DNA from 2 places in the Limosilactobacillus sp. genome. Region 2 is predicted to be linked to the other one. Evidence: predicted binding sites of a transcription regulator. Region 2 holds the regulator's gene; the other holds the start of a gene.

Region 1 (15,571 bases), 1.1 Mb from region 2:
AAGCGTTATCAAAACTCGAGAAACAAAAAAGAGCCGCGGCAAAATGCCACAGCTCTTTCGTCAATCGCTAATAAATTAACGGTTTTCGATGTCTTGACGAGCTTGTTCACTCAGGTTGTAGAATGAGTGGATGCCCTTGTATTGAGCAACGTCGCCAAGTTGGTCTTCGATCCGCATCAGCTGGTTGTACTTAGCAAGACGGTCAGTCCGGCTCATAGAACCAGTCTTGATCTGGCCGGCGTTCGTAGCAACAACCAGGTCAGCGATGGTCGTGTCTTCGGTTTCACCAGAACGGTGAGAAACGATGGCAGTGTAGCCAGCTTCCTTAGCCATTTCAATAGCTTCAACAGTTTCGGTCAGCGTACCGATCTGGTTGAGCTTGATCAGGATGGAGTTGGCAGCACCCATGCGGATACCCTTCTTCAGGTAGTCGGTGTTGGTTACGAAGAAGTCGTCACCAACCAGTTGAACCTTCTTACCAAGCTTGTTGGTCAGGGTTACCCAGTCATCCCAGTTGTTTTCGTCGATTGGGTCTTCGACAGAAACGATTGGGTACTTTTCAATGATCCCGGACAGGTAGTCGATCCATTCGTCAGTGGTGTATTCTTCACCAGTGGACCAACGAAGCTTGTACTTCTTGGTGTCGTTGTCCCACAGTTCGGAAGCGGCAACGTCAAAGGCAATGGCAATGTCCTTGCCTGGCTTGTAACCGGCATCCTTGATGGCCTTGATCAGGTATTCGAATGGTTCTGCGTTGTTAGCAAAGTCAGGAGCAAATCCACCTTCGTCACCAACAGAAGTTACCTTACCAGCGTCTTCCAGTTCCTTCTTCAGGGCGTGGAAAGTTTCTGAACCCCAACGAATAGCTTCACGGACAGTTGGTGCACCAACTGGCATGATCATGAATTCCTGGAAGTCAACCTTGTTATCAGAGTGAGCACCACCGTTGATAACGTTCATCATTGGCGTTGGCATAACGTGAGCGTTGAAACCGCCAAGGTAGTTGTACAAAGGAACCTGCAGTTCGTCAGCAGCAGCACGGGCAGCAGCTAATGAAACGGACAGGATGGCGTTGGCACCAAGCTTACCCTTGTTTGGAGTACCGTCCAGCTTGATCATGGCCTTGTCGATAGCGATTTGGTCAGTAACTTCCATGCCGACGATTTCCTTCGCAATGATGTTGTTAACGTTGGAAACGGCCTTCAGAACACCCTTGCCGCCGAAACGGTCCTTGTCACCGTCACGCAATTCAACGGCTTCGTGTTCACCAGTTGAAGCACCTGAAGGAACAATTCCACGGCCAACACCGCCAGCCTCAGTGTAAACTTCGGCTTCAACGGTTGGGTTACCACGTGAATCAAGAACTTCACGGGCGTAAATATCTGTAATAAGTGACATTTGATGAATCTCTCCTCTGTCTTATTATTTGGATACATTCCACTTTAATATTGTATTATCTTGCACAACTAAAAACAAGCTTTTCGCCACTAATGATTGACGATTTGCAAAAAGGTTTGCGGATCGAGACTGGCGATTCCGACCAGGGCCCCGTCGATATCCGGTTTGGCCATCAACGCGTTGACGTTCTTGGTCGTAACGCTGCCGCCATAAAGAATCCGGACCTCGTTTGCAATCTGCTCGCCATACATGTCGGCGATGGTCTGGCGGATCAGGTAGCAGCCCTCCTCCGCCTGGCTCGGATCGGCACTCTGGCCGGTGCCGATTGCCCAGCTCGGTTCGTAGGCGATCGTTACCTTGGCCACCTCGTTCTGGCTGAGATCCTTGACGTCCTCCAAGATCCGGTTGACCACCCAGTGAATCTTCTGGTCGTTGGCCACCCGCCGGCCCATCGTGTCGTCACAGCAGACAATTGGACACAGACCGTTGCCCAGCGCCGCCTTGACCTTCTTATTGATCAGTTCGTCGGTCTCATGAAAGTAGGTCCGGCGCTCCGAGTGGCCGAGAATGACGTGGTGGATTCCGGCGGCATACAGGGCCCGGGGGCTGGTCTCCCCGGTAAAGGCTCCCGCGTCCTGGTAGTAACAGTTCTCCGCCATCACCTTCAGGGGCGAACCCGCGGCCGCCTGCACCATTGGCACCAGAGACAGGGTCGGTGCCGCCAGCGCCGTCTCCTGTTGATTGGCTGGCAGCAATTGGTCTTTAATCTGGTTGACAAAGCTGACCGCCTCATCGACCGTCTTGTTCATTTTCCAGTTTCCGGCAATCATCGGAACCCGCATCGCGCTCTCCTCCTTTGTAAAAAAGCGGAACGATACCGTTTGGCATGTTCCGCTTAATAATGATTTAAATTACTTATCAGAAATTGCAGCAATTCCTGGCAAAGTCTTCCCTTCAAGGTAGGTCAGTGAAGCACCACCACCAGTGGAGATGTGGGTCAGCTTGTCAGCAACGCCTAATTGCTTAACAGCGGCCGTGGAGTCACCACCACCGACGATCGTGGTTGCATCCTTCAGGGTACCAAGGAACTTACCAATTTCAAGGGTTCCCTTGGCAAAGTTTGGCTTTTCAAAGACACCCATTGGGCCGTTCCAAACAACCGTCTTGGCGTCCTTCAGAACGTTTTCGAATTCAGCAATGGACTTTGGACCGATGTCTAATGCCATCCAGCCATCGTCAATGTCGCCTTCCACAACCTTGGTGTTGGCGTCGTTGTCGAACTTGTCAGCGACCACGTTGTCGATTGGCAGAACCAGCTTGTCACCGGCCTTGTCAAGGATTTGCTTGGCAACATCGATCTTGTCCTTTTCAACCAGGGAGTCACCAGTCTTGATGCCCTTGGCAGCGTAGAAGGTGTAGGCCATCCCACCACCGATGATGATCTTGTCAGCCTTTTCCAGCAGGTGATCAATCACACCGATCTTGTCGGAAACCTTAGCACCACCCAGAATGGCAACGAATGGACGTTCTGGGTTGTCAACGGCGTTACCCAAGAACTTAATTTCCTTTTGCATCAGGTAACCAGCGGCAGCCTTGCCTGGCATGTTAGTAGCGATGCCGACGTTGGAAGCGTGCTTCCGGTGAGCAGTACCGAAGGCGTCGTTGATAAAGACATCACCAAGGGAAGCCCAGTACTTGCCCAGTTCAGGGTCGTTGCCGGATTCACGCTTGACGTATTCGCCATCCTTAACGTCTTCGTAACGGGTGTTTTGAACCAGCAGAACGTCACCATCGTTCATTGCGTTGATGGCATCTTCCAGCTGCTTGCCTTCCGTTACTGGAACAAAGGTAACTGGCTTGTTCAGCAGGTTGGACAGGCGTTCTGCAACGGCCTTCAATGACTTAGCAGGCTTGTCTTCTTCCTTCTTGATCCGGCCAAGGTGGGAGAACAGGATTGCCTTACCGTTGTGCTCAATTACGTACTTGATAGTTGGCAGAGCAGCAACGATCCGGTTGTCGTCTTCAACCTTTGTACCGTCGTCACTAATCGGGACATTGAAGTCCACCCGCATTAATACCTTCTTGCCCTCTAAAGGCAGGTCTTCAACAGTTAACTTAGCCATGAATTATGTTTCCTCCTTCTCTGTTAAGAAAAAAGGTGGTTGGAGTCTCCTCCTCCCACCTTTTGAAAAAGCTTATTTAAGCAATCAGATTACAGATTTGCAAAGTGAAGCAGAGTCCGAATCATGTTGCAAGTGAAGCCGTTTTCGTTGTCGTACCAAGCAACGGTCTTAACTAATTGAGTGCCGTCTTCGCCTTCCATGATTTCAGTCTGGGATGGGTCAAAGACAGAACCAAAGGTTGAGCCGATGATGTCGGATGAAACGATTGGGTCTTCAGTGTAACCATATGCTGGGTTGTTTTCAGCAGCCTTCTTCATAACGTCGTTAACTTCGTCGACCGTAACCTTCTTGTCCATAACAGTAACAAGTTCAGTTAATGAACCAGTAGGAACGGCAACACGTTGTGCGTGACCGGAAAGCTTACCGTTCAGTTCAGGGATAACCAGGCCAATAGCCTTAGCAGCACCTGAAGAGTGAGGAATAGTGTTCACAGCGGCAGCACGGTTGTTACGGAACTTCTTGCCCCGTGGTTGGTCAAGAACGGCTTGGGAACCAGTGTAGGCGTGAACAGTAGTCATGGTACCAACCTTGATACCGAAGTTCTTGTTCAGGAAGTATGCCATTGGTGCCAGGCAGCTCGTGGTGCATGAACCGGCGGAAACGATCTTGTCGTCAGCCTTCAGAGTGTCCAGGTTAACACCAGGAACAACAGTTGGGATGTTGCCGGCAGGTGCGGAAATCAGGACACGCTTTGCGCCAGCGTCCAGGTGAGCTTGTGACTTTTCAGCAGAAGTGTAGAAACCAGTACATTCAAGAACAAAGTCGACACCGTCGTTCTTTACCCAAGGAATGTTACGTGCGTCACGTTCTGCGTATACAGGGTATTCCTTACCGTCAACGACGATGCCCTTGTCGTTTGATGAAACTTCAGCATCAAAACGACCCTGGGTGGAGTCGTACTTCAGTAAGTAAGCCAACATTTCTGGTGAAGTCAAGTCGTTGATAGCAACAACTTCGATGTCATCAGTGTTGAGTTCGTGAATACGACGGAATGCCAAACGACCAATACGGCCGAAACCATTAATACCAATCTTTACAGTCATACTGCAATTTCCTCCTTTAGGAAAAACATAGTTAGTGCACATGCTTAGTTTATCACATTCCGGCTTTTGCGCCAATCAATTAGACTGGTTCTAACTGGCCAGAACAATCTGGTAAGTCTAAGCAAGATACAAACCTTACGAGTCTTATAATACTCACCTTGCGGGCAAAAGTCTATTCAATCGCCCTAGAAATTTTGCATTTTCTTGTGAAAACGTTATCTTGATTAAAAAGTTCAAATAATAGTTGCATTAGGGCAAGAATTAGGATATTATAATAGACGTTGATTGATTCAACACAAAGTAAATCAGCTCTGCGCCCTTAGTGTAATGGATCGCACGTGAGATTCCGGTTCTCGAGATCCGGGTTCGACTCCCGGGGGGCGCATTTTTTATTTGCAGGGTGCTGTGACAGGTTTGTCCAGTGCCCTGTTTATTTTTTTATAAGCATTTAGGAGGCATTCATGGCGATGAACAATCCTTACCAATCCCAGCTGTGTCATGCTGTTCCCCTCAATTCAACTGAGCAGGCCATCAGCAAGTCTTTCCTCTACTTGTACCAGCGAATGGACTTTGAGCATATTTCGATCACCGCGATTTGCCGGCACGCTCAGGTTTCTCGGCCCACTTTCTACCGCTACTTTAGTAATACGTGGGAAATTAAGGAGGTTTTGGAGAGCAATTTTGTTGCCAACTTGCTTCACGTAAGCTATCAGCTCAAGTTCTTTGACTTTGCTAATCCCTCCTATCCCCACTACCTAAAGAAGATGCGGAATTTTTTGCAGGCCAACCGGGAAACATTTAAGGCCTTTTTGGTTACTAACCCCTCCCCCACCTTTATTCACAAGTACAAGGTCAGTATCAAGTACCATTATTTCCGCGAACACTATTTTTCCGATCTGGACCTCGAGATCATTGCTAGCTACCTGATCACGGTCTTTACCTACACGCTTGCCAACAACACCCCAATTACGCTCGAACAGGCCGACCACTACGACCGCCAGCTCGGAAGAATCATCGCCGCCCTCTGAGGGTTACAGTTAGAGCCAAAGTTGTAACGCCCTCTCTTTATCTTTTGGCTACGATTAAGTCATCAAATGATGAAGGGATGATTTTCATGAAGAAAGTTGCAATCGTTACTGGCGGTGCCAAGGGCATTGGTGCTTCAATTGTTCGTCAATTAGTGGCTGACGGATTTCAAGTTGCAATTGGCGATTATAACTTGGCGGACGCAGAACAATTCGCTAGTCAATTTGCCGACAATCAGGTTAAAGCTTTTCAAGCGGACGTTTCCAAAAAAGAGGACGTCGATAGTTTAGTTAGTCAAACCGTTGGTGAGTTCGGCCAGCTGGATGTAATGATCAATAATGCCGGGATCTCGAAAGAATACCCTCTGCTCGAAATGACGGCGGAAGAATTTGATCAGTTGATTGCCGTCAACATGAAGGGGGTCCTCTTTGGCATCCAGGCAGCGGCAACGCAGTACATTAAGCAGGGAACTCCCGGCAAGATCATCAACGCCTCATCAGTCGGTGGCTACAAGGTTTCTCCAAACCACGGTGGCTATTCCGCCACTAAATTCGCCGTTCGTTCGCTAACCCAAGCAGCGGCCCGTGAATTTGGCAAATACGGCATCACGACTAATTGCTATTGCCCAGGCTACACGATGACACCGATGATGAAGCAAATCGTGAAGAATTACAGCCAACAGCTTCATATCTCGCCGGATGAGCTGGAGAAGCAAAAGAGCGCTGAAGTTGCTCTGCGGCGTCCTGCCCAACCGGAAGACATCGCCAACGTGGTCTCATTCTTGGCAAGTGACAAAGCCAATTACGTAAATGGTCAGGCGATTGTCGTTGATGGCGGATTGATTTACAAATAATAGAATTAAAAACGCAAAGGCCGGTGAAAACTAGGCCTTTGCGTTTTTTGATTTTCATTTCATCCGCTGACGCCGCTCCCGGCGCCGAAGCAGCCTCTGCAGCCGTGCTCGATTATAGCGCTGGAGAATGATGAAGGGCAGTTCAATCAGGCTCACGATGACGGACGTGCTGATAAAGATTGCCGGATCACCAAACGGTACAATCAGGATCAGGGGCAAATAGGTTAAGATAAACATCAATTCGTGGTCAAACTCCGCGGCGATCATCGTTTGGATAAGCTGAGGCAGTGAACGCCGGCGCAGGTCGTATTTTTCTGGCGAATAGGTTGGCAGAAAGCTTTTCCACTTCCTTACTTTCAGCAAGCGGTAAAGACGCTGCTCGCCCGCCGTCACCCTGAACCAGCGACAATCCTGATCAAGCTTTAATCGTGGTTCAATTACGTTGCCAACAACCAGCCGCATCCCTAGTTGATAGAATGTTACCAAAAAGGTCAGCACGAGGCTCAACAAAATTTTTTGAGGGAAAATCAGGTAGAGAATCGTCAACATAAGCAGGCCAATCCCCGACCAGGTTGTCGCCCTTTTCATCAAAGCTTCCATTGTTATCGTCCTTCTCTGTAAAAAAAGAGCTGCCAATCGCTGGCAGCTCTCTTTCATTAACGAATTACTTTTCGTCTGCTGGCTTTTCCTTAGCCCACTTACGAATAGCTTCGATCTTCTTTTCTTTTAATGCTCGCTTGTACTTAGGAGCAACTGGGCGACGGCCTTGAACGCCGTATGGGTGTGCTTTACGCATGAATCTATGCCTCCTTTAATATCAAACGTAAAATAATTAACGTTCCAATTATACCGGGCCCCGTCCCAAAAAGCAAGCCTTGGCTAAATTTCGCCCCGCGAATTTAATTGGGCGCTCGTTACCAACTTTTCAATAGGTAAAAAAGCAAATTTATTTTTACTTTTTACTTCAAATTGATAAACGTTACCAATCGCCCCAGTCGTGTTCTCAGGGTTCCTGACTAGACCAATTTATGAAAACCCTTTACAAATATTGTTAAATAGGCACTTGCAAATCAGACCAATATGCGGTACATTATAAGTGTCCTAAGGAGCTACTAATTAATTTATAAAAAATAAAAGCTAACATCTATCACAGGAGGTATTCATCATGGAAGACACTAGTAAATTAAACGTATTCAAGACCGCTGCAGATTGGAAGGAACTGGACCAGCAGAGCGCTGCCGCTGAGCTGGACATGCTCGCCGAAAACCTGAACGAAAAGTAAATCTCTTATCTTGACAACTTCTGACTACTCCCCCAGCAGCGATCGGCAATTCCCGGTCGTTGCTGTTTTTTAATTTAAAAGAGATAAATCATTTGACCTTTTTTGACCAATCGGTTATAGTATTAATATCCGTTAGCAATACCAGCTAACGTGTGCTAATTTAAGTAAGGAGGCCACACTATGAACTTAGTTCCAACAGTCGTCGAGCAGTCATCACGTGGCGAACGTGCTTACGACATTTACTCACGGCTTCTGAAGGACCGGATCATTATGCTGTCTGGTCCAATCAATGACGACATGGCTAATTCCATTGTTGCGCAACTGTTATTCTTGGATGCGCAAGACTCAACCAAAGACATTTACTTATACATTAACTCTCCTGGTGGTGTTGTTACCTCTGGGATGGCGATCTACGACACGATGAACTTCATCAAGTCCGACGTGCAGACGATCGTAATCGGGATGGCCGCATCAATGGCCAGTGTCCTGGTATCATCCGGTACCAAGGGCAAGCGGTTCGGTCTGCCACACTCCCAGGTTCTGATTCACCAGCCATCTGGTGGTGCTCAGGGTCAACAAACCGAAATTGAAATTGCTGCCACGGAAATCCTGAAGACGCGGAAGATGCTGAACGGCATCCTTGCCAAGAATTCTGGACAATCCCTGGAGCAGATTCAGCACGATACGGAGCGTGACCACTACTTCACCGCTCAGGAAGCCGTTGATTACGGCCTGCTTGACGGAGTAATGGAAAACAACTCCAAGCTGAAGTAATCACTATCAATGAAAAGCGTTTCGATTCCTTAGCGAGTCGAAACGCTTTTTTTCTATCAAAAAAGGTGCAGCCAGCAACGGTTGCACCCTTTTAGTTTATTCAGCTTTGCCCATTCGCAGCTCGTCGGCGTAGGCGTTGAGCTTGCGCAGGCGGTGGTTGACCCCCGACTTCGAGATTGGCCCGCCCGGAACCAATTCACCAAGTTCCTTGAGGCTGACCTCTTGGTGGGCCAGCCGGGTCTCAGCGATCTCCCGCAGCTTATCAGGCAGGCTTTGCAGGCCAACCCGCGATTCAATCAGGCGGATGTTTTCGATCTGCCTGGTCGAAGCGTTGGCGATCTTGTTCATGTTGGCATTCTCGCAGTTGACCAGCCGGTTGACCGAATTACGCATGTCGCGAACGATCCGGACATTTTCAAACTGAAGCATCGAGTTCGTCGCCCCGATCAGCGACATAAAGTCGGCGATCTTCTCGGCCTCCTTCAGGTAGACGATGAAGCCACTGCGCCGGGCCGTCGTCTGAGCGTTGAGGCCGAATTTGTTCATCATCTGGGCAATCATCTCATTGTGTTCCTCGTACAGGGAATAGATCTCGAGATGGTAGCGCGACGTTTCCGGATTATTGACCGAACCACCGGCCAAGAAAGCCCCCCGCAGGTAGGAGCGGACCATCCACTCGTCCTTTAGCAGTTCCAGCGGCACCCGTTCCTTGATCTGGAGATTCTGTAAGATCCCCAGGTCGTCGAGGACGTGCTGGGCCGAATTGCGCAGCCGAACGATGTACTGGTTGTTCTTCTTCAGCTTCATCTTGCGCCGCACCACGATCTCACTCTCGACGTGGTAGAACTCCTTGAGCAGGGAATAGATCCGCCGGGCGATGGCTGGGTTTTCGGTTTGAATGTTGAGGACGAGTCCCCCATTTCCCAGGCCAATGCTCCCGTTCATCCGGATCAGGGCCATCAGTTCCGCCTTGGCATTGTCTTGGTGAACCTTGATGGCGGTTAATTCCTTTTTGACATCACTCGCGTACGACACAAAAATCCCTCCTAGTCATGGACCTGGTGCAGGCGGTTAATCAACTCCGCCACTACCAGATCGCGATCGTGAAAGGCCCCATTATCCTTGAGGCGCAGGAAGTTGGAACTGATCACCCGGCAGCCCTGGTCGCGTAAGCCCTGAAAATCATGGCCGACCGGCTGGGAAATTTCGTTCCATTCCTGAAAGTCAATATAGTTTTTCGGCACCGGCCGGATGTTGACCAGGACCGTGTCAATAAAGTTGTGGCCGAGGTGCTGGTTGAGCACCCGGACGTGGTCGGCATCGGTGAAGTGGTCGGTCTCGCCCTTCTGCGTCATGATGTTGCAGATGTAGACGACCTCGGCCTTGCTCTCGCAGACGGCTTGGCCGACCTCTTTGATCATCAGGTTCGGCAGGATACTGGTGAAGAGGCTTCCGGGCCCGAGCACGATCTGGTCGGCCTCTTTGATCGCCTGGATCACTTCCGGAACCGGCTTGGTGGTGTGCCCATCCCCATCGTGGGTCGGGGTCACCCAGACCCGTTTGATCTGCTTGTGAGCCGCCGTGATTTCAGACTCGCCGCTCAGGGTGGTGCCGTCCATGAATTCGGCATTCAGCGTCAGTGGCTCGTTAGCCACCGGATAGATGTGACCGCGGATCTTCATCATCTCCGACAGCTCCTGGACGGCGGTGAAGATTCCGCCCCGCATCTCCGAAAGTGCCGAGATGATCAGGTTGCCGATCGCGTGTCCCGCGAAGAATTGGTCGTTGCTGTTAAAGCGGTACTGGAAGACATCAAGCTCCAGCTTAGGCAGCTCTGACAGGGCTACCAGACCGTTTCGAATATCACCAGGTGGCACCACGTTGATGTAGTTGCGCAGGATCCCTGAAGAACCCCCGTCATCAGCAACCGTGACCACGGCAGTGACATCGACGTCCTTGTCACGCAGGCCCCGCAAAATGACTGGCAGGCCGGTTCCACCGCCGATCACAACAATCTTTGGTTTTCGAAACATTAAACTTCTTCCTTCCTACTTTGCCTTGTCCACGTCCCGGTGAACCAGGTTAACCTGGTAGCCGGCCTCCTTAAGATCGCCCGCCAGTCGGTTAGCAATGGTAACCGAACGGTGCTGCCCACCGGTACAGCCGATGGCAACGGTCAGACTGCTCTTGCCTTCCTTGATGTAGCCAGGCATGGCGCTCTTGAGCAGGGCGATCAGGTGCCGGTAAAAGTCCTGAGCAATCGGGCTCTTCATCACGTAATCCTGGACTGGCTTATCGTTGCCGGTCCGGTGCTTTAATTCTGGAACGTAGAACGGGTTTGGCAGGAAGCGGACGTCCATCACGATGTCGGCATCCAGTGGCAACCCATACTTGAAGCCAAAGGACATCACTTCAATGTAGAAGTTGCTGCCCTCGCCGTGGCCAAAGAGCTTGTTAATCCGTAGTTTCAGGTTGCGCGGCGTCAGCTTGGTGGTATCAATAATCACGTCGGCCCGGCTCTTTAATTCGGTCAGCAGCTTGCGTTCGAGTTCCACCCCGTCCAGCAGGCGTCCCTGCGGTGCCAACGGGTGGGAACGCCGGGTTTCTTTGTAACGAGAAATCAGGGTAACGTTGTCCGCGTCCAAGAACAGCACCCGCACGCTCAGGTCTTTGCGCTGGCGCAGCTTCATTAAGCTCGGCAGGACCTGCTCGTGGAAGCCCCGCGAACGCAGATCCATCACCATGGCGACCTTATCGAACTCGCCCGAATCTTTAATTACGTCGACGAATTTCTCCGCCAGGTTTGGTAGCATGTTGTCAATCACGAAGTAGCCAAGGTCCTCAAAACTGTGAACGGCCACGGTCTTACCGGCCCCGCTCATCCCCGTAATAATCACTACCTGCATAGAATCAGCCATTTATTTTCCTCTCTTCTCTATCAGGACTACCCAAGTATTGTAACACATCAAGCCGGGTGTGTCTTTATTTTGTCTTTTCTACCAGCAGTGGCCAAACCGTTGGATCTACCCAGGGACGGACCCGTTCACGACTGAGCTCCGTTTCACCGAAGACCTGGATACCGCCTTGTCGCAAGAGGGCCGCTGCCACGCCCACCCCGGCGATCTTATTTCCGGAAAAACTCCCATCGTATATCAGCTGGGTTCCGCAGGCTGGGCTTTTCTGCTTCAAAAAGGCCGCCTGAACGTGGTAACGCCGGGCAATCCACAGGGCCAGCTGGGCGCCCTGAAGATATTGTTTGGTAACGTCCACACCGCGACAGTTAATCACCCGGGCCCGGCCGGCAATGACGTCCTCACCGTTGCCACCTTGAATTTCCGCCGGGTCCCGGGGCGTGCTCATGCCACCCATTACCTCGGGGCAGATCGTCACCGCCTGGCCCAGGGCCACCAGTTGCGCCGCCAGGTCATTCTTGGCGTTGCCACCGTCGTAGCGAACGTTGAAGCCCGCGAGGCAAGCACTCAGTAAAATCATTCGATCACTTCCTTGCTATCTAGCATACGCTTTATTTGGAAGCATTATCGTCAAATAACAATACTAATCGCAAATTCTCTTTAAATCACTAAAGGAGACCAATGAGAAATTCCACTGATCTCCTTTTTATTTACCCTACTTTTTCTTGCGTGACCGCTTGGCCTTCTTAGCCGCGTGCTCAGCCATTCGCTTCTCGTCACGTTCCAGCATTTCCTTGAGGTACTTGCCAGTGTAGCTGCCCTTTACCTGGGCAACCTCTTCTGGCGTCCCGGTGGCGACTACCTGGCCACCGCCTTCACCGCCCTCGGGACCGAGGTCGATCAGCCAGTCCGCTGATTTGACCACGTCGAGTTCGTGCTCAATCACTAGAACCGTGTTCCCGGCGTCGACCAGGCGTTGCAGAACAGCCAGCAGGCGCTTAATGTCGTCCATGTGCAGCCCGGTCGTCGGTTCGTCCAGAATGTAGAAGGACTTGCCGTGGGACTGCCGGTGTAATTCGGCCGCCAGCTTCATCCGCTGGGCCTCCCCACCGGACAGGGTCGTCGCCGGCTGGCCCAGGTGAACGTAGCCAAGGCCGACATCCTCAATCGTCTGAAGCTTGCGCCGGATCTTTGGGATGGCGTGGAAGAACTTCAGGGCCTCGGACACCGTCATGTTGAGCACGTCGGCGATGTTCTTGCCCTTGTATTCAACCTCTAGGGTCTCGGAGTTGTAGCGGGTGCCGTGACAAACCTCGCACGGCACGTAGACGTCAGGCAGGAAATTCATCTCGATCTTGATGATCCCGTCCCCGTGACAGGCCTCGCAGCGACCGCCCTTGACGTTGAAACTAAACCGTCCCTTGGTGTAGCCGCGCATCTTGGCCTGATTCGTCTGGGCGAAGAGCTCCCGGATGTCATCGAAGACCCCGGTGTAGGTGGCCGGGTTGCTCCGCGGCGTCCGGCCGATCGGTGACTGGTCGATGTTGATCACCTTTTCGATGTTCTTCACGCCCGAGATCGACCGGTACTTGCCTGGCTTGGCGGAGTTGTTGTTCAGCTTCTGTGCCAGGACCCGCTTGAGAATCATGTTGACCAGGGTCGACTTGCCGGAGCCGGAAACCCCGGTGACGCAGATGAACTTACCGAGTGGGAAGTCGACGTCAATGTCCTTGAGATTGTTGGCCGCCGCCCCCTTCAGGATGATGTGCTTGCCGTTGCCGGCCCGCCGCTCAGTCGGCACCTCGATCATCTTCTTGCCGGAAAGGTACTGCCCGGTCAGCGACTTCCGAGAGCGCATGATCTGCTTTGGCGTCCCGGCCGCCATCACCTTACCACCGTTCTCACCGGCGCCCGGGCCGATGTCGATGATGTAGTCGGCCGCCCGCATCGTGTCCTCGTCGTGCTCGACGACGATCAGGGTGTTGCCAAGGTCGCGCATCGCCTTCAGTGAGGAAATCAGGCGATCGTTGTCCCGCTGGTGCAGCCCGATCGACGGTTCATCCAGGACGTACATGACCCCGGACAGGTTCGAACCGATCTGGGTGGCCAGGCGAATCCGCTGGGCCTCCCCACCAGACAGAGTCCGGGCCGACCGGCTGAGCGTCAGGTAGTCGACCCCGACGTTTTGCATGAAGGTCAGCCGGTCGAGGATTTCCTTAAGGATTGGCCGGGCAATCTGCTCGTTTTGCTCCGACAATTTGACGTTCTTGAAGAATTCAATTGCCTTACTGATCGGCAGCTCAGAGACTTCGCCGATGTTTTCGCCGTCAATCTTGACCGCCAGGGCCCGCTGGTTGAGCCGGTAACCGTGGCAGACTGGGCAGGGCAGCTCGGTCATGTACTTGCGCATCTGCTCGCGGGTGAAGTCCGAATTGGTCTCCCGATAGCGCCGACTGATGTTGTTGACGACCCCCTCAAAGGGTACGTCGACGTCCCGGACGCCACCGAAGTCGTTCTCGTAGTGGAAGTGGAAGGTCGTGTCGCCGTTGCCGTAGAGGACCTGCTGTTGCTGCTTCTTCGGCAGCTTGTTGAACGGCGTGTCCATGTCGATTCCTACCGACTGGCAGAACTGTTCCAACAGCTCCGGGTAGTACTGGGAGGAAATTGGGTTCCACGGTGCCATGGCTCCCTCACGCAGGGTCTTCGTCCGGTCCGGAACCACCAGATCAACGTCGACCTCGAGCTTGGAGCCGAGGCCCTCGCAGGCCGGGCAGGCACCAATCGGGGCGTTGAAGGAGAAGAGCCGCGGCTCGAGTTCGCCGACCGTAAAGCCACAGATCGGACAGGCGTACTTCTCGGAGAACGGAATTGACTCGCCGCCAATCACGTCGGCAATGGCGTACCCGTCGCTCAAACGCAGCGCTGCCTCGAAGGATTCAAACAACCGGGAGCGGATGCCATCCTTGACGATGATCCGGTCGATGACGACGTTGACGGTGTGCTTCTTGTTCTTGTCCAGCTCCGGAACCTCATCCAGGTCATAGGTCTCACCGTCGACCTGAACCCGGACGAAGCCCTCCCGCTTGACCTTGTCGAAGACCTTCTTCTGGGTCCCCTTCTTGTCGCGGACGATCGGTGATAGCACTTGGAGCCGCGTCCGTTCCGGCAGTTTTAGGATTCGGTCCACCATCTGGTCCGGGGACTGGCTGGTGATCGGGATGTGGTCGTTGGGACAAATTGGCGTCCCCGCCCGCGCCCAGAGCAGCCGCAGAAAGTCGTTGATCTCGGTGACCGTGCCGACCGTCGACCGCGGGTTATGTGAGGTCGTCTTCTGGTCGATCGAAATCGCCGGGGAGAGGCCGTCGATCGAATCGACGTCGGGCTTGTCCATCTGGCCCAGGAACTGACGGGCATAGGCGGAGAGGCTCTCCACGTACCGCCGTTGCCCCTCGGCATAGAGGGTGTCAAAGGCCAGGGAGCTCTTTCCCGAACCCGAAAGCCCGGTGATCACCACCAGCTTGTTCTTCGGAATCGTCACGTCGATGTTCTTTAGGTTATGGGCGCGAGCTCCGTGAATCACAATTTTATCGTTTGCCATGCTATCCCCCTCTATTTATTGCCAACTTTTTTCGTCTTTTTGCCGCTCATCTGGGCCTTGAGCTCCATGACAGTATCACGTAGCGTGGCCGCCTGTTCGAAATCAAGCCGCTTGGCCGCCGCCTGCATCTGCTCGGTCAGCTCGTCGATCATGTTCTGTTGAGCACTCTTCGACAGCTTGGCGAAGTCCTTGGTCGTAAACTCGCTTGCGTCCTCTTGTTCGCCAGTATCCTCCGTCTTGGTAGTGGCCGTGATCGCCTCCTGGATCGGCTTGATGATCGTCTTCGGGGTAATCCCGTGATCCTGGTTGTACTTCATCTGGATGGCCCGCCGCCGCTTGGTCTCGTCGATCGCCTTTTGCATCGATTCCGTGACCGTGTCGGCGTACATGATGACTGCCCCGTGTTCGTTCCGGGCGGCCCGACCAATCGTCTGGATCAGCGAGCGCTCGTTACGCAGGAAGCCTTCCTTGTCGGCATCGAGAATGGCCACCAGGGAGACCT
Region 2 (15,571 bases):
GATCCCTACCTGTCGGTTGACTCGGCCTGGCACCTTTCGCCGGCAGTCAAGCGGGCGGCGACGATCAAGGAGACGGTTGCTGGGGCCGACTTTATCACGGTTCACGTACCAAAGAATGAGGAGACCACGGGCCTGATTGGCGCCAAGGAGATGGCGATGTTCAAACCGGGCGCGGTGCTGCTCAACTACTCCCGCCTGGGAATCGTCGACAATGCGGCCGTCCTGGCGGCCCTGGAGAACGGCCAGGTTGCCCACTACAGCACCGACTTCAGTGACGAGCAGATTCTGGGCAACGATCAAGTCACGATCACGCCTCACATCGGCGGTTCGACGAAGGAGGCCACGGCCAACTGCGCCCGGATTGCGGCCCGCGAGATCATGGACTACCTCGCCACCGGGAACACCGCCAATTCGGTCAACCTGCCGAATGTCAAGGCGCCCTTTGCCGGTCCGCACCGTTTCACCATCATTCACCGCAACGTGCCGAACATGCTGGGGCAGATCACGACCGTCATGGCCGACAATCAACTGAACATCGAAAACCTGGTCAACCGGTCCCGTGACAAGTATGCCTACACGATCGTCGACATCAGCGACCTCGATGCTGCAGATATTAAGAAGGTAACCGCGGAACTGGAAGCAATCGACGCGGTCAGTCGGGTGCGCTACATTAAACACTAGTGAACTACTCGGCCATAAATGACCGAGCTTCTGGGAACGCGAAGTAGTATTTAGGATATTGCACTGGTATTCCAGCTACCTAACTTACAGAACTCCGCTCTTTTACCAAGGCTAGTTCCTAACCAACGGCTTTTAATCCTCTACGCAAGATATTAACTGCCGCATTAATATCTCGATCGTGGTGTATTCCACACTTAGGACAAGTCCATTCCCGGATTTCTAGCGGCTTCTTACCACTGTGATACCCACAAGTGCTACAAATCTGACTGGTGTAGTTAGGCTTAACCACGATTAACTGTTTACCATACCAAGCACACTTATACTCCAACATGGTGCGGAATTGATACCAACTGGCGTTCGCAATAGATTTAGCTAAGCAGTGATTCTTTTGGAGATTCTTGGTTTTCAAATCCTCAATCACAATCACGTCATACTGCTTAACTAAATTAGTAGTGAGCTTATGCAGGTGATCCTTGCGCTTGTTGGCTATCTTTTGTTGGTAACGAGCCTTTGTCACTCTGGCCCGTTGCCAATTTTGATAGTCGTCCAGATCTTCTTTAATCGTTTTATGATTATGATTCCACTGACGAACGGCTACCATTGCCTGGTGACGACGTTTAGAGTATTTGCTTTGCCACTTAACGGCTTGCTTTTCATGCCATTTGGCGTTAAAAGAAGCGTATTTGTCTCCATCGGAACTGATGGCTAAATCTGCGATGCCAACATCTAGGCCAACGGATTTTCCAGTTTTGGGCAGCTGGCAAGTTTCAGTTTCAACTTGTAAGGATAGGTAATAACGTCCCGTCGGGTCATAACTAACGGTGTACCGCTTAATTTTGGCATTGCCAACTTGATTAGTCTTGCTCGTGCGGATACTGCCTAGTTTTGGCAATTGCATTCTACGTTTGGCAATCACCTTGCAAGTTGATCGTCCCGTATAGGATTGGCGTAAAGCGTGACGGCTTTTGAAACGTGGATAACCACCCCGATGCTTGAAGAGCATTTTGAATGCTTGAGCGAGATTATGATTAACCACTAGAAAACTAGTTGCGTCACTTTCTCTGAGATACGGATATTCTTCTTTGAGACGTTTAAGCAGGTAATTCATGCCGTATTCATTAACAAAATGACTGTTAGGGTTGTTCTCATAACGTTCCTTAGCCATACCCAACATCAGGTTCCAGACTTTCCGGTCATTACCAAACATCTGCCAAAGCTGGTCTTGTTGAGCCTTAGTTGGGTACAAGCATAGCTTGACTCCTTTAATTACCTTACTCATTCTAAGTTCACCTCTTTACGGCGTTGGTCGTCAATATATTTGGCCACGGCCTGCTCATTGACCGCACCAATGCTTTCAACATAGTAACTCGGTGACCACAGGTGGCGTCCCTGCTTCTTCCAGTAACTAGTTCGCAGCTCAGGGCACTCTCTAAATAATTGCCAAGCGGAAATCCCTTTTAACCAGCGTACGATATTCGTCACCGATAATTTAGGTGGCGCACTCACTAATAAGTGAATGTGATCGTCTTTACCAATCTCCATGTGGGCAATTGTAAAGCCATATTTTGAAGCAATTTCATACAAGGTTCGCTTCAAGACTATTTCAACGTGTCCTTTCAGCACTTTGTTGCGATACTTAGTTCCCCAAATGAGATGGTAATTAAGATTGTAGACCGATGTTCTACCATATGTAAGCCTATTTATATCCTTCATATCAATAATTATATCATATTGTACGCTATCCATGTGCCCGCTGGGTACAAAAGAAGGGCAATTCATCACGTCTTTAAAAGAACGTGTTTCCTTGCCCACTTTCAAAAAAGATTCCTCGCCTGGTGCTGAAACCGAGCGGGGAATCTTTGTTTTTCGTCCGGCTTTTAGCAAGGCTTCTTAATTGCCTCGAAGCAGCCAATCGATTAACATGGACGAAGACGAAAGGAGGGGGAGCCAGTGCGGCGGCGATTAATTCTATTTTATTTGATCACGCTTTTGGGGCTGACGTTTGCCCTGCCAGTCCAGGCCGACCAGCTGCCGACAACGCCCTTTAGCGATTCGAGCGCAAGTGATGCCAGCCAACCAAGCCTGACCTTTAGCACCAAACCGTCCCAGCGCCGGCACCACTACGCGATTCCGCAGAATACCCCGGTTCCCCTGGAGGGCATTCGTTGGCCAAGCAAGAAGGTGACCATCTGCATGCAGACGGACGATCCGCACATTCAACAGGCCTTCCGGGATGCCGTCAAGCGTTGGAATAAGACGAAGGCCATTCACTTTCGCTGGATCAAGAATGCCAACAAGGCGGAGGTCATCGCCCAAAGCGGGGACCTGTCCGATAATTCGCAGTCGGCCACGGTTGGCTACGTCACATCTCAGCTGGGCTCGACCAAGACCGAGTTCGACCCGGATACGCATACCCTGATCCGGGCCACGTCAACGCTGGACGCCACGCAGCTGGATTACACTAGTCGGCACTTTCGCAGCGAGGTTGCCCAGCACGAACTTGGTCACGCCATCGGGCTGGCCCACGCGCCATCCTATGCCCACAGCGTCATGATCCCACGAAACATCCAGACCGGGATCACCAAGAACGATGTCAAAAGCGTCCGGATGCTCTATCACGACTAAAAGGTTTACTAAACTTTAGTAAGCAATTGTGAGGATTTGCGCAAAACTGATTGGGCTTTAGGGCTTGGCGGGCAGAAATTAAATAAAAATTGATGATTGGTTTGAAGAAGTAAGATGGCTTGTGAAAGGGACTTCCTCGAAATAGCGGTGATTGGTATGGCTTTCGAGATAAAATTGTTGGCGATTTCACTTTAAATTCCGTTTGGTATCTGCTACTATAAGAAATGTGAAATGTATAACATGTTGATGAGAAAAGGAGAGTTTACCTTATGAAAGCTGCTTGTATGAACGATCCAGTAGATGGATATGTTACTGTTAAGGATGTTAAGCTTCGTGACCTCAAGCCAGGTGAAGCTTTAGTTGACATGGAATACTGTGGTCTTTGCCACACCGACCTGCACTGTGCTGCCGGTGAATTCGGCAAGTACCCTGGCCGGATCATCGGTCACGAAGGTGTCGGCCGTGTATCCAAGGTTGCCCCTGGCGTTACCAGCTTAAAGGTTGGCGACCGGGTATCAATCGCTTGGTTCTTCAAGGGCTGTGGCCACTGTGAATACTGCCTGACCGGCCGTGAAACTCTTTGCCGCAACGTCCTGAACGCCGGCCTGACTGCCGATGGTGCCATGGCTGAACAATGCATCGTTCCAGCTGACTACGCCGTTAAGGTTCCAGAAGGTCTGGACCCAGTTGAAGCTACTTCACTGACCTGTGCCGGTGTTACCATGTACAAGGCTCTGAAGGTTGCTGACATCAAGCCTGGTCAATGGGTATCCATCGTTGGTGCCGGTGGTCTGGGTAACCTCGGGATCCAATTTGCTCACAACGTCTTCGGTGCTCACGTTGTTGCCGTTGATGGTAACGAAGACAAGCTGAAGGCCGCTAAGGAAAACGGTGCTGAAGTATGCATCAACCGTCACGATAACAACGTTGACGAACAGATCCAAGAAAAGGTTGGCGGGGTTCACGCCGCAGTTGTTACTGCCGTTACGACCGCTGCCTTTGACCAAGCCGTTAACTCCCTGCGTCCAGATGGCAAGTTAGTTGCCGTTGCTCTGCCACAGGGTGACATGAAGCTGAACATTGCCAAGACTGTTCTGGACGGCATCATCGTTGCTGGTTCCCTGGTTGGTACTCGTCAGGACCTGGCAGAATGCTTCCAATTCGGTGCTGAAGGCAAGGTTCACCCAATCGTTCACACCCGGAAGCTCTCCGAAATCAACGACATGATCCAAGAACTGAAGGACAACAAGGTTGTTGGTCGGAACGTTGTTGACTTCTCATTGGAAAAGTAATTTGAAATAATTAAAAGCAGCGATCGTCTGGTCGCTGCTTTTTTATACTCAAAAAAATGGACGAATCACGTGGTTAGCCACGCAATTCGTCCATTCGTTTCTCTTTATAAATTGCAATTAGCCCCGCACGGACTGGCCACCGTCAACGACGATTTCCGTTCCGTTGACGAAGCGGGCCTCGTCGGAAGCCAGGAAGAGCACCGCGTAACCCACGTCTTCGGGGTTACCTAAATACCCCATTGGAATACCGGCAATCAGCTCGTCCAGCAGCTTCTTGCTAAGGGTAAACTGCTGCATCATTGGGGTGACGATCCAGCCAGGCAGGACAGCGTTGACCCGGATGTTGAACTGGCCGAGGTCCCGCGCCGCACCCTTGGTCAGGGCCCGGGAAGCACCCTTTGAGGCGGTGTACGGGGAGGCACCGGCGATTCCCTGAACGCTGGCCAGGGAAGAAACGTTGACGATGGCACCCTTGCCGTTTTGCTTCATGTAAGGAACCACGTACTTCATCCCCAAAAAGTGGGACATGGCGTTGATGTCCATGAAGTGGTGCCAGTCGTCGACGGTTGAGTCCTCCAGGCCGCTGGTCGTATCGGTGTTCCCGATGCCGGCGTTGTTGACCAGAATATCGATCTTGCCGAACTTGGCCATCGTCTGGTCGACAACCTTTTGCCAGTCGTCTTCCTTCGTGACATCCTGGATGATTGGCAGAATGCGGTCACCAAACTTTTCCGCAAACTTGTTGGCCTGCTTCTTTAAGAGGTCGAACTGGACGTCGGTCGCAACCACGTAGGCTCCTTCTTGCAAGAAGAGGCGGGCTTCGGCGGCACCCTGACCACTTGCGGCACCGGTGATAATCGCAACTTTATCTTTTAAACGATCTGTCATAATCGAAAGTCTCCTTTAATTGATTAGCGTTGTTTATCCAGCCGAAACGGCCTTTGTCAAGAAAAATTATAAAGGATAGGCGAGCGGTCGTTCAAGGGCTTTTGCGGCAAAGTTCAGAACTTTTCGTATTTTTACAGTTTCGATGAATAAAATGGTAGATTATAGAATGAAGTTAGCCACCCAGTTGGTGGTAAATAAAAAACGCCATTCGGCGTGACATCAGGTATCATATTAAGTGAACCAAACCTATATGAAAGGATGTCCGTCAAATGACGCACTTAAATGATACCATGTCTACTATTTTATTGACTACTCATAAAAAGAATGCTCATCTTACTAAAGAAGAACGTGTGATGATTGCGACTTTAAAGTCGCAAGGACTTTCCAATCGCGCAATTGGTCGCCAATTAGGAGTTAATCATCAAACAATTAATAACGAGCTCAACCGTGGTACGGTCCGCCAACTTCGTCGTCAAAAATCTAATGGTAAGATTTACGAATATTCTTACTACATCTATAGTTATGAAGCTGGTCAGGCCACATATCTTGAACATCACCGCCATTCTGGTCGTCGTCGCTTATATTATTCTTCAAAGCAATTTTTACGATTAGCTGATCAGCTAATGCTTGGTGAGTTTGACGACCACCATTACTCCCCACAAGCGGTTATTTATAAGGCTCGAGATTTAATGAATGATGGCACCCTGATCCCAAAGTCGGTTGTAACTTTATATCAATGGATTAATGAGGGTGTGCTTCGTACGTCCAATTTAGACCTCTTTGAAAAACCTAAACGTAAGCATCATCAAACTCATCCGCAAGCTAAAAGGTGCTTAGGGCCTAATATTGCTCAACGACCTCAAACTGCGGACCAACGGTCCGAAATTGGCCATTGGGAACTGGATACAGTTCAGGGACAGAAAAACGGTAATGACAGTGTTGTACTAGTAATGACTGATCGCCTTTCACGAGTTAATATCACGAGTAAAATTGCTGGTAAAACTGCGCATGCAGTAAATCAGTTCTTTATAAATTTGCGCCAGAAAATGGGCACAGATGCTTACTATCGCATTTTTAAGACAATAACCTCTGACAACGGTTCAGAATTTAGTGAGTTAACACAAGTTCACGATCATGTTTTCTATGCTGATCCGTATTCCCCTTGGGAACGTGGATCCAATGAGATCAATAACCGGTTTCTCCGCAAGGAGATTACCAAAGGTGAAGCTATAAATAACTATAGTAGTGCTCAGATCATAGCGACTAATGATTGGATGAATCACTATCCACGAGCTATGTTTAATGGACATTCGTCAATGGATATCTATCGTAAGGCCTTCTACCAAGAGATATCACAGCTCCATCAACCAATAATCAATTGGTCAGTATTATTTATTTGAGTCCAGTGGCTAACTTATTCTTGAAATTTAGGTCGATGAATAAAATCAAACCGTCGCTGAATTATTATAAAAAATAATTCATAAACTCGGCTGGGAATAACAGGCTTCAAAGAGCTGATTTGCTTCAATCTTTCCTCGAGCGGCAAGACTTTTCGGCAGTGTTTTGGACTAAAATATGGTAAAATTTGGTCAGAATTAGTCAAACGATGGAAGGTGATAAGGTGGAAAATCGAAGTATTTCGGATATTATTGAAGACTACCTCAAGGGAATTTTTGGGGATGATACTCAGATTGAGATTCGTCGCGCAGAGATTGCTGACCATTTCAATGTCGTTCCATCGCAGATTAACTACGTGATTAAGACCCGGTTCACCATTCAAAATGGCTACCTGGTCCAGAGCAAGCGTGGTGGGGGCGGCTATATCCGCATCGAACGAGTTAATTTACTTGGCGACGTCGATGTGTTAGACTCACTAGTCCAGGCAATTGGGGACTCGATTCGCGAACGCGATGCCTTTGCGATCGTGCAGACCCTATATAATGAAGACCTGATTTCGCAACGTGAGGGGGACCTGATGCTGGTGGCCTTGTCCAAGCAAACCCTGGCGGTGGACGACGCCAACTTGGAGAACAAACTTCGCGCCCGAATCTTAGTTTCGTTTCTCAATCGGCTACGGTATGAAAGTTAGAGGATGATTGTTGATGGATAACATGTTTACACCAAGCGCCAAACATGTCTTAGAAATTGCGCATGAACAGGCAAAATACTTTAAACACCAAGCTGTCGGCACTGAACACCTCCTGCTGGCCCTTTCCATGGACAAGGATGGGATTGCCAACAAGATCTTTGAACAGTTCTCAATCACCAGTGACGACATTCGTGAAGAAATTGAACGACTAATCGGCTACGGAACAATGGACGATCTCGGCCCGGCAGACTACCTGCCGTACTCGCCAAAGGCTAAGCAGGTGCTGGCCCTGGCTGGTCAGGAAGCCCAGCAGATGCACACCTTGAAGATCGGCACCGAGCACCTTTTGCTGGCACTGATTGCCGACGACGGCGTACTGTCGTCGCGGATCCTGTATAGCCTGGACGTCCTGCCACGCCAGGTTCGCAAGGTGACCCTGCGGCGGTTGGGAATCGCCGAAAACCAGGTTCGCCCGCAGCCAAACCAGCAGGGCAACAACGCGGCTGCCGCGGGGACACCGACCCTCGACAAGCTGGCCCGGGACATGACCCGGCTGGCTCGCAGTCACAAGCTTGATCCGGTGGTTGGCCGGAACAAGGAAATCAAGCGGGTCATCCAAATCCTCAGTCGGCGGACCAAGAACAACCCAGTCCTGATCGGTGAGCCGGGTGTCGGTAAGACCGCCATTGCCGAGGGCCTGGCCCAGCGGATGGTGGCCGGGACGGTTCCGGAAGAACTGGCTAACAAGCGACTGATGGTCCTGGACATGGGCTCGCTGGTCGCGGGCACCAAGTACCGGGGCGAGTTTGAAAACCGGCTGAAGAAGGTCATTGAGGAAATCCAAAATGACGGCCACGTGATCCTCTTTATTGACGAACTCCACACCCTGATCGGGGCCGGGGGTGCCGAGGGGGCCATCGATGCCTCCAACATCCTCAAGCCGGCCCTGGCCCGGGGTGAGTTGCAGACCATCGGGGCCACGACTTTGGACGAGTACCAGAAGTACATCGAGTCCGATGCGGCCCTGGAGCGGCGGTTCGCGACGGTTCAGGTCGACGAGCCAACCCCCGATGCGACCCTGAAGATTTTGAAGGGCTTGCGGCCGAAGTATGAGGAACACCACCACGCCCAGATCACCGACGAGGCCCTGGAACAGGCCGTCAAGCTTTCGGATCGCTACATTTCGGATCGCTTCCTTCCTGACAAGGCGATTGACCTGATGGATGAAGCGGCGGCGATGGTGCGGATCGACGCTGAAGAGCGGGACGAACGCAAGCCATCCTTAGAAGACAAGCTCGACCAGCTCCGTTCTAAGAAGGAAGCCGCTATTGAAAATCAGGACTTCGACCAGGCTGCCCAATTGCGCCAGGACGAATTAACCTTGCGGGCCGAGCTGAACCGGCAGGCCAAGCGGTCGGCCAAAGCGGAGCAGAATGGCTATCGGCTCAAGGTCACCGGTGAGGACGTGGCCAAGGTTGTCTCCGAGTGGACCGGGGTGCCGTTGACCCAGCTGAAGAAGAGCGAGAGTGAACGGCTGGTCAACCTGGAACGGGTCTTGCACCAGCGGGTCATCGGCCAGGACGAGGCCGTCAGTGCAGTGGCCAAGGCCATTCGGCGGGCCCGGAGCGGGCTTAAGAATCCGAACCGGCCGATTGGCTCCTTCATGTTCCTGGGCCCAACCGGGGTTGGGAAGACCGAGCTTGCCAAGGCCTTGGCCGAGGCGATGTTTGGTTCGGAAGACAACATGATCCGGATCGACATGTCGGAATACATGGAGAAGTACAGTACCAGTCGGCTGATCGGGGCGGCGCCAGGCTACGTTGGCTACGACGAAGGGGGTCAATTGACCGAAAAAGTTCGTCAGCACCCGTACTCCGTCGTTTTGCTGGATGAAGCCGAAAAGGCCCACCCGGACGTTTTCAACCTTCTGCTGCAGGTCTTGGACGATGGCTACCTGACCGATGCCAAGGGGCGGAAGATCGATTTCCGGAACACCATCATCATCATGACCTCCAACCTGGGAGCAACCCAACTTCAGGACGAAAAGGAGGTCGGCTTCGGTGCTAAGGACCTCAGCCAGGATTACAACGCGATGGCAGCGGCCATTAAGCAGCAGCTGAAACTTCATTTCCGGCCAGAATTTTTGAACCGGATCGATGAGACGATCATCTTCCACTCCCTCAACAAGAAGGAGCTGCACCAGATCGTCAAGCTGATGGCGGATGAGCTTCGCAAACGGATTGCCAGTCAGGGGATCGACCTGAAGATCACCCCGGCGGCAATTGATGAGATTGCCAAGTTGGGCTACAACCCGGCATACGGGGCCCGGCCGCTGCGGCGTGCACTGCAGGATCACGTTGAGGATGGCCTCAGCACGGCGCTTCTGGCGGGCCAGATCAAGGCTGGCGACGAGGTGACAATTGGCGCCAACCATGGTAAGCTGACAATGAAAGTTAAGAAACCGGCGGGAACCAAGCCGGTCCTGGTAAAACTTAGTGATTAAAATTAGGGGAGCAACCAGCTACAAAGGGGTTGCTCCCCTAATCCGTGCCGAATTATGTGAAATCGTTGTCATGAGGACTTGTTCGGCATTATAATGTTAACTAATACGTGAATTGAATGAGGAGAGATGTTTAATGCGACGTACGGAGCAGCTCGAAAAGACTCGGCAGGCGATCTTGCGCACTGCCACCCGTCTTTTCTTGCAACGAGGGTTTGGTCAGACCTCGACCCGAGATATTGCAAAGGAGATTGGGATTACCCAACCGGCCTTATATCACCATTTTAGCGATAAGGAAGTGCTCTTCCTGGAAGTGATGACGCGCTTTTCACTGAAGGTGCGTCAGGACATCAACAAGGCCCTGCGCAAGCACGACCTGTCACCGGAAGACCAGCTGTATGAAATTGTGAAGGCCTTGCGCCGCCATCACCCGATCAGCATCTATGAACAGTACAATCAGGCGATGCGGCTCTTGTCCAAGAGTGCCCAGCGGAAGTTCAACATGATCTTCATGATGGATTACCTGGACCCGATTGGTGATTACTTTAAGCAGCCGGCGGTGCACCTGCGTGGCGACCTGTTGCCCAAGGAAGCGGCGGAATTATTCCTGGCCAGTCTGACCCCGGTTTTCGGGACCTACCAGATGATCGGGGGGCACGCCATTGACAATGAGCAGCGGACCAAATTGATCCTGGACTGCATCATTAACGGCATGACGAAGAAACCCGAAGCTAACGATTGACAATTGAAGGACACACGGTTATACTAATACAGTATGTAATTTGTGAGTTCATTTGAGCGTGGTGATCTATTGTCCATTGCGCTCTGCAATAAAACCAAAGACAGTTGATGACTGTTTTTGGATTTTTTTTGCCCAAAAGTTGGATTTTGGTGAAATTGTAACCAAAATGTAATATTTGGAAATGGCTCACCCAACAAATTAGAGAGGTGAACAGTTTGGCCGGACATTTAGTAAAATACGGTAAGCACCGTACCCGTCGTAGTTACTCCCGGATTAAAGAAGTTCTCGAGTTGCCTAACCTGATTGAAATCCAGACCGACTCTTACAAGTGGTTCATGGATAAAGGGCTGCGGGAAATGTTTGATGACATTATGCCAATCGATGACTTCCAAGGTAAGCTTTCCCTGGAATTCGTCGACTATCAACTTTTAGAACCAAAGTACACGATTGACGAAGCACGTGAACACGATGCAAACTACTCTGCACCACTGCACGTGACGCTGCGCCTTACTAACCACGAGACTGGTGAAATCAAGTCTCAGGACGTCTTCTTTGGGGACTTCCCACTGATGACTGACCAGGGGACCTTCATTATCAACGGTGCCGAGCGGGTTATCGTTTCCCAATTAGTTCGTTCCCCAGGTGTCTACTACAATGAAGAAACCGACAAGAACGGTCGGCCAAGCTACGGCGCAACCTTCATTCCAAACCGTGGTGCTTGGCTGGAATACGAAACCGACGCCAAGAACGTTTCCTACGTTCGGATCGACCGGACGCGGAAGCTGCCAATGACCGAACTGGTTCGGGCACTGGGCTTCGGTTCCGACGATGAAATTATCGACATGTTCGGTGGCGACAGTGAAACCCTGTCACTGACCTTGGACAAGGATGTCCACAAGAACGCCGAGGACTCCCGGGTTGAGGAATCCTTAAAGGACATCTACGAACGCCTGCGTCCAGGTGAACCAAAGACCGCTGACTCCGCCCGGAACCTCCTGACGGCGCGGTTCTTTGACCCAAAGCGTTACGACATGGCTCCGGTTGGTCGTTACAAGACCAACAAGAAGCTGATGCTCAAGTACCGGCTGCTGGGTGAAACCCTGGCCGAAACGCTGGCGGACCCAGACACTGGTGAAGTGCTGGCACAAAAGGGCGACACGGTAACCAAGGAAGTTCTGAAGAAGCTGGAACCATACCTGGACCGCGATGACTTCAAGATGGTTACCTACACGCCATCCGACGAAGCCGTTGTGACCGACCCGGTTAAGCTGCAGAAGGTCCTGGTTTACTCCAAGACTGACCCTGACCGCGTTGTGCCAATCATCGGCAATGGTCACATTCCATTGGAATACAAGCACATTGAACCAGCCGACATCCTGGCTTCTCTGAACTACTTCTTCAACCTGCAAGAAGGCATTGGTTCCACCGATGATATCGACCACTTGGGTAACCGGCGGATTCGTTCCGTGGGTGAACTGCTGCAAAACCAGTTCCGGATCGGGCTTGCCCGGATGGAACGGGTGGTTCGTGAGCGGATGTCAATTCAAGATCCTGACACCGTGACGCCACAGCAGCTGATCAACATTCGGCCAGTGGTTGCCTCCATCAAGGAATTCTTCGGTTCATCCCAGCTGTCCCAGTTCATGGACCAGACCAACCCGCTGGGTGAATTGACCCACAAGCGGCGTCTGTCCGCCCTGGGTCCTGGTGGTTTGACTCGTGACCGGGCCGGCTATGAAGTCCGGGACGTGCACTACACCCACTACGGCCGGATGTGCCCAATCGAAACGCCTGAAGGTCCAAACATTGGTCTGATCAACAGCCTGTCTTCCTACGCCCGCGTTAACAAGTACGGCTTCATCGAAACTCCATACCGGCGTGTTTCCTGGAAGACCCACAAGGTTACTGACAAGATCGATTACTTAACGGCCGACGAAGAAGATAACTTCGTGATTGCTCAGGCCAACTCGCCATTAACTGATGATGGTTCATTTGTTGACAAGCAGGTTATGGCCCGTGACAAGGATGAATACGTTGAAACTAGTGTTGAAAACGTCGACTACATGGACGTTTCTCCAAAGCAAGTTGTCTCCGTCGCTTCCGCATGTATTCCATTCCTTGAAAACGACGACTCCAACCGTGCCCTGATGGGTGCCAACATGCAGCGGCAGGCGGTTCCTCTGATCAACCCGCACGCGCCACTGGTAAGTACCGGGATTGACTACAAGGCAGCCCATGACTCCGGGGTAGCCATGATTGCCAAGAAGCCAGGAACGGTTGAATACGTTGATGCTCGTGAAGTACGGGTTCGTGAAGACGATGGTACTTTGGACACTTACAAGCTGATGAAGTTCCGTCGTTCCAACGGTGGTAAGAACTACAACCAGCGGCCAATCGTCAAGGTCGGTGAGCACATTGATGCCGACGATGTCTTAGCCGATGGTCCATCAATGGAACAGGGTGAACTAGCCCTGGGTCAAAATCCACTGATCGCCTTCATGACTTGGCAAGGGTACAACTTCGAAGATGCCATCGCCATCAGCGAACGCCTGGTTAAGGATGACGTTTACACGTCTATCCACATTGAGTCCTACGAGTCCGAAGCCCGGGAAACCAAACTGGGACCTGAAGAAATGACTCGTGAAATTCCAAACGTCGGTGACGACGCCTTGAAGGACCTGGACGAAGACGGGATTGTCCGTGTCGGTGCTGAAGTGCACGACGGCGACATCCTGGTCGGTAAGGTGACGCCAAAGGGGATGACGGAACTGTCCGCCGAAGAACGGCTGCTCCACGCCATCTTTGGTGAAAAGTCCCGTGAAGTTCGTGATACCTCACTGCGGGTTCCTCACGGCGGTGGCGGAATCATCCAGGACGTTAAGATCTTCACCCGTGAAAATGGGGACGAACTGTCACCAGGTGTTAACACCATGGTCCGGGTCTACATCGCTCAGAAGCGGAAGATCCAGGTCGGTGACAAGATGTCTGGTCGTCACGGTAACAAGGGTACTGTTTCCATCGTTGTGCCTGAAGAAGATATGCCATACATGCCAGACGGGACGCCAATCGACATCATGCTGAGTCCAATGGGTGTGCCATCCCGTATGAACATCGGGCAGCTGCTCGAATTGCACCTGGGGATGGCTGCTAAGCGCCTTGGTATTCACATGGCCACGCCAGTCTTTGATGGTGCCACCGACAAGGATGTTTGGGACGCCGTTCGTGAATCCGGGTTCCCTGAAGACGGGAAGACGGTGCTTTACGATGGCCGGACCGGTGAACCATTTGAAAACCGGGTTGCCGTTGGTTCCATGCACTACCTGAAGCTGGCCCACATGGTTGACGATAAGATCCACGCCCGTTCAACTGGTCCTTACTCACTGGTTACGCAACAGCCACTGGGTGGGAAAGCCCAGTTCGGTGGTCAGCGGTTTGGTGAAATGGAAGTTTGGGCCCTCGAAGCTTACGGGGCTGCCTACACTCTCCAGGAAATCCTGACTTACAAGTCCGATGATACCGTTGGTCGTGTTCGGACCTACGACGCAATCATCAACGGTCAGCCAATTCCAAAGCCGGGCGTTCCAGAATCATTCCGTGTGCTGGTTAAGGAACTGCAAGCCCTTGGCCTGGACATGAAGGTCTTGGATAGCAACCACAAGGAAGTTCAATTAAAGAACATGGATGAAGATGACTCTGAAGTCGTCAGCGTTGATGCCCTGGCCAAGTACGCCGAACAGCACAACGCCGATGGTCAGAAGAAGGACGCTGCAAAGGCCTCATCTGCATCAAAGACTGAAGATAAAACAAAGCAAGACTAACCGTTCTTCAACCGAGATTTACTGAAATAAGGAGGAACATCCTTTGATTGATGTCAATAAATTTGAAAGCATGCAGATCGGTCTGGCTTCTCCAGATAAGATCCGTAGCTGGTCGTATGGTGAGGTTAAAAAGCCAGAAACGATCAACTACCGGACCTTAAAGCCGGAAAAGCAGGGTCTGTTTGACGAGCGAATCTTTGGCCCAACTAAGGACTACGAGTGTGCTTGTGGTAAGTACAAGCGGATTCGCTACAAGGGTCGGATTTGTGACCGCTGTGGTGTCGAAGTTACTAGTTCCAAGGTTCGTCGTGAACGGATGGGCCACATCGAATTAGCTGCGCCGGTTTCCCACATCTGGTACTTTAAGGGAATTCCAAGCCGGATGGGCCTGGTACTGGACATGAGCCCACGTTCCCTGGAAGAAGTCATCTACTTCGCTTCCTACGTTGTTTTGGATCCTGGTGACACCCCACTGGAAAAGAAGCAACTGCTTTCCGAAGCGGACTACCGGGAAAAGAAGCAGGAATACGGCAACCGCTTCACCGCTGAGATGGGTGCTGCCGCGGTCAAGAAGCTTCTGGCCGACGTTGACCTGCAAAAGGAAGCCAACGAACTGAAGGAAGAGCTCAAGGAAGCCACGGGTCAGAAGCGGACCCGGGCCATCCGGCGTCTGGACATTCTGGAAGCCTTCCTCAAGTCCGGCAACAAGCCAGAATGGATGGTCATGGACGTTATTCCGGTCATGCCACCGGACCTGCGTCCAATGGTTCAATTGGAAGGTGGCCGTTTCGCCACTTCCGACTTGAACGACCTCTACCGGCGGGTTATCAACCGGAACAACCGGTTGAAGCGCCTGCTGCAGCTGCAGGCTCCTGGAATCATCGTCCAGAACGAAAAGCGGATGCTGCAGGAAGCCGTTGACGCCCTGATCGATAA

The links. The regulator CtsR, encoded in region 2, represses protease genes until heat stress. The targets are predictions, from matches to a motif close to TTGGTCAAAAAAGGTCAAANA.
Region 1: the regulator CtsR is predicted to act here: its motif matches at 7,875-7,895, upstream of clpP (ATP-dependent Clp endopeptidase proteolytic subunit ClpP).

The regions. Positions count from the first base shown of each region.
Region 1 is NZ_JAKVPE010000001.1:2,072,375-2,087,945, reverse strand. It holds gene eno (phosphopyruvate hydratase) at 76-1,398, opposite strand; gene tpiA (triose-phosphate isomerase) at 1,488-2,240, opposite strand; gene LKE23_RS09805 (phosphoglycerate kinase) at 2,310-3,521, opposite strand; gene gap (type I glyceraldehyde-3-phosphate dehydrogenase) at 3,611-4,624, opposite strand; tRNA gene LKE23_RS09795 (tRNA-Arg) at 4,938-5,009, shown strand; gene LKE23_RS09790 (TetR/AcrR family transcriptional regulator) at 5,086-5,652, shown strand; gene LKE23_RS09785 (glucose 1-dehydrogenase) at 5,739-6,503, shown strand; gene LKE23_RS09780 (hypothetical protein) at 6,558-7,103, opposite strand; gene LKE23_RS09775 (hypothetical protein) at 7,168-7,299, opposite strand; gene clpP (ATP-dependent Clp endopeptidase proteolytic subunit ClpP) at 7,966-8,559, shown strand; gene whiA (DNA-binding protein WhiA) at 8,656-9,594, opposite strand; gene LKE23_RS09760 (gluconeogenesis factor YvcK family protein) at 9,606-10,592, opposite strand; gene rapZ (RNase adapter RapZ) at 10,608-11,477, opposite strand; gene LKE23_RS09750 (DUF523 domain-containing protein) at 11,542-12,051, opposite strand; gene uvrA (excinuclease ABC subunit UvrA) at 12,187-15,069, opposite strand; gene uvrB (excinuclease ABC subunit UvrB) at 15,081-15,571, opposite strand, start outside.
Region 2 is NZ_JAKVPE010000001.1:1,006,886-1,022,456, reverse strand. It holds gene LKE23_RS04970 (phosphoglycerate dehydrogenase) at 1-681, shown strand, start outside; gene LKE23_RS04965 (RNA-guided endonuclease TnpB family protein) at 800-1,960, opposite strand; gene tnpA (IS200/IS605 family transposase) at 1,957-2,394, opposite strand; gene LKE23_RS04955 (matrixin family metalloprotease) at 2,632-3,306, shown strand; gene adhP (alcohol dehydrogenase AdhP) at 3,576-4,598, shown strand; gene LKE23_RS04945 (SDR family NAD(P)-dependent oxidoreductase) at 4,716-5,486, opposite strand; gene LKE23_RS04940 (IS30 family transposase) at 5,756-6,886, shown strand; gene LKE23_RS04935 (CtsR family transcriptional regulator) at 7,108-7,575, shown strand; gene LKE23_RS04930 (ATP-dependent Clp protease ATP-binding subunit) at 7,589-10,078, shown strand; gene LKE23_RS04925 (TetR/AcrR family transcriptional regulator) at 10,212-10,817, shown strand; gene rpoB (DNA-directed RNA polymerase subunit beta) at 11,024-14,635, shown strand; gene rpoC (DNA-directed RNA polymerase subunit beta') at 14,679-15,571, shown strand, end outside.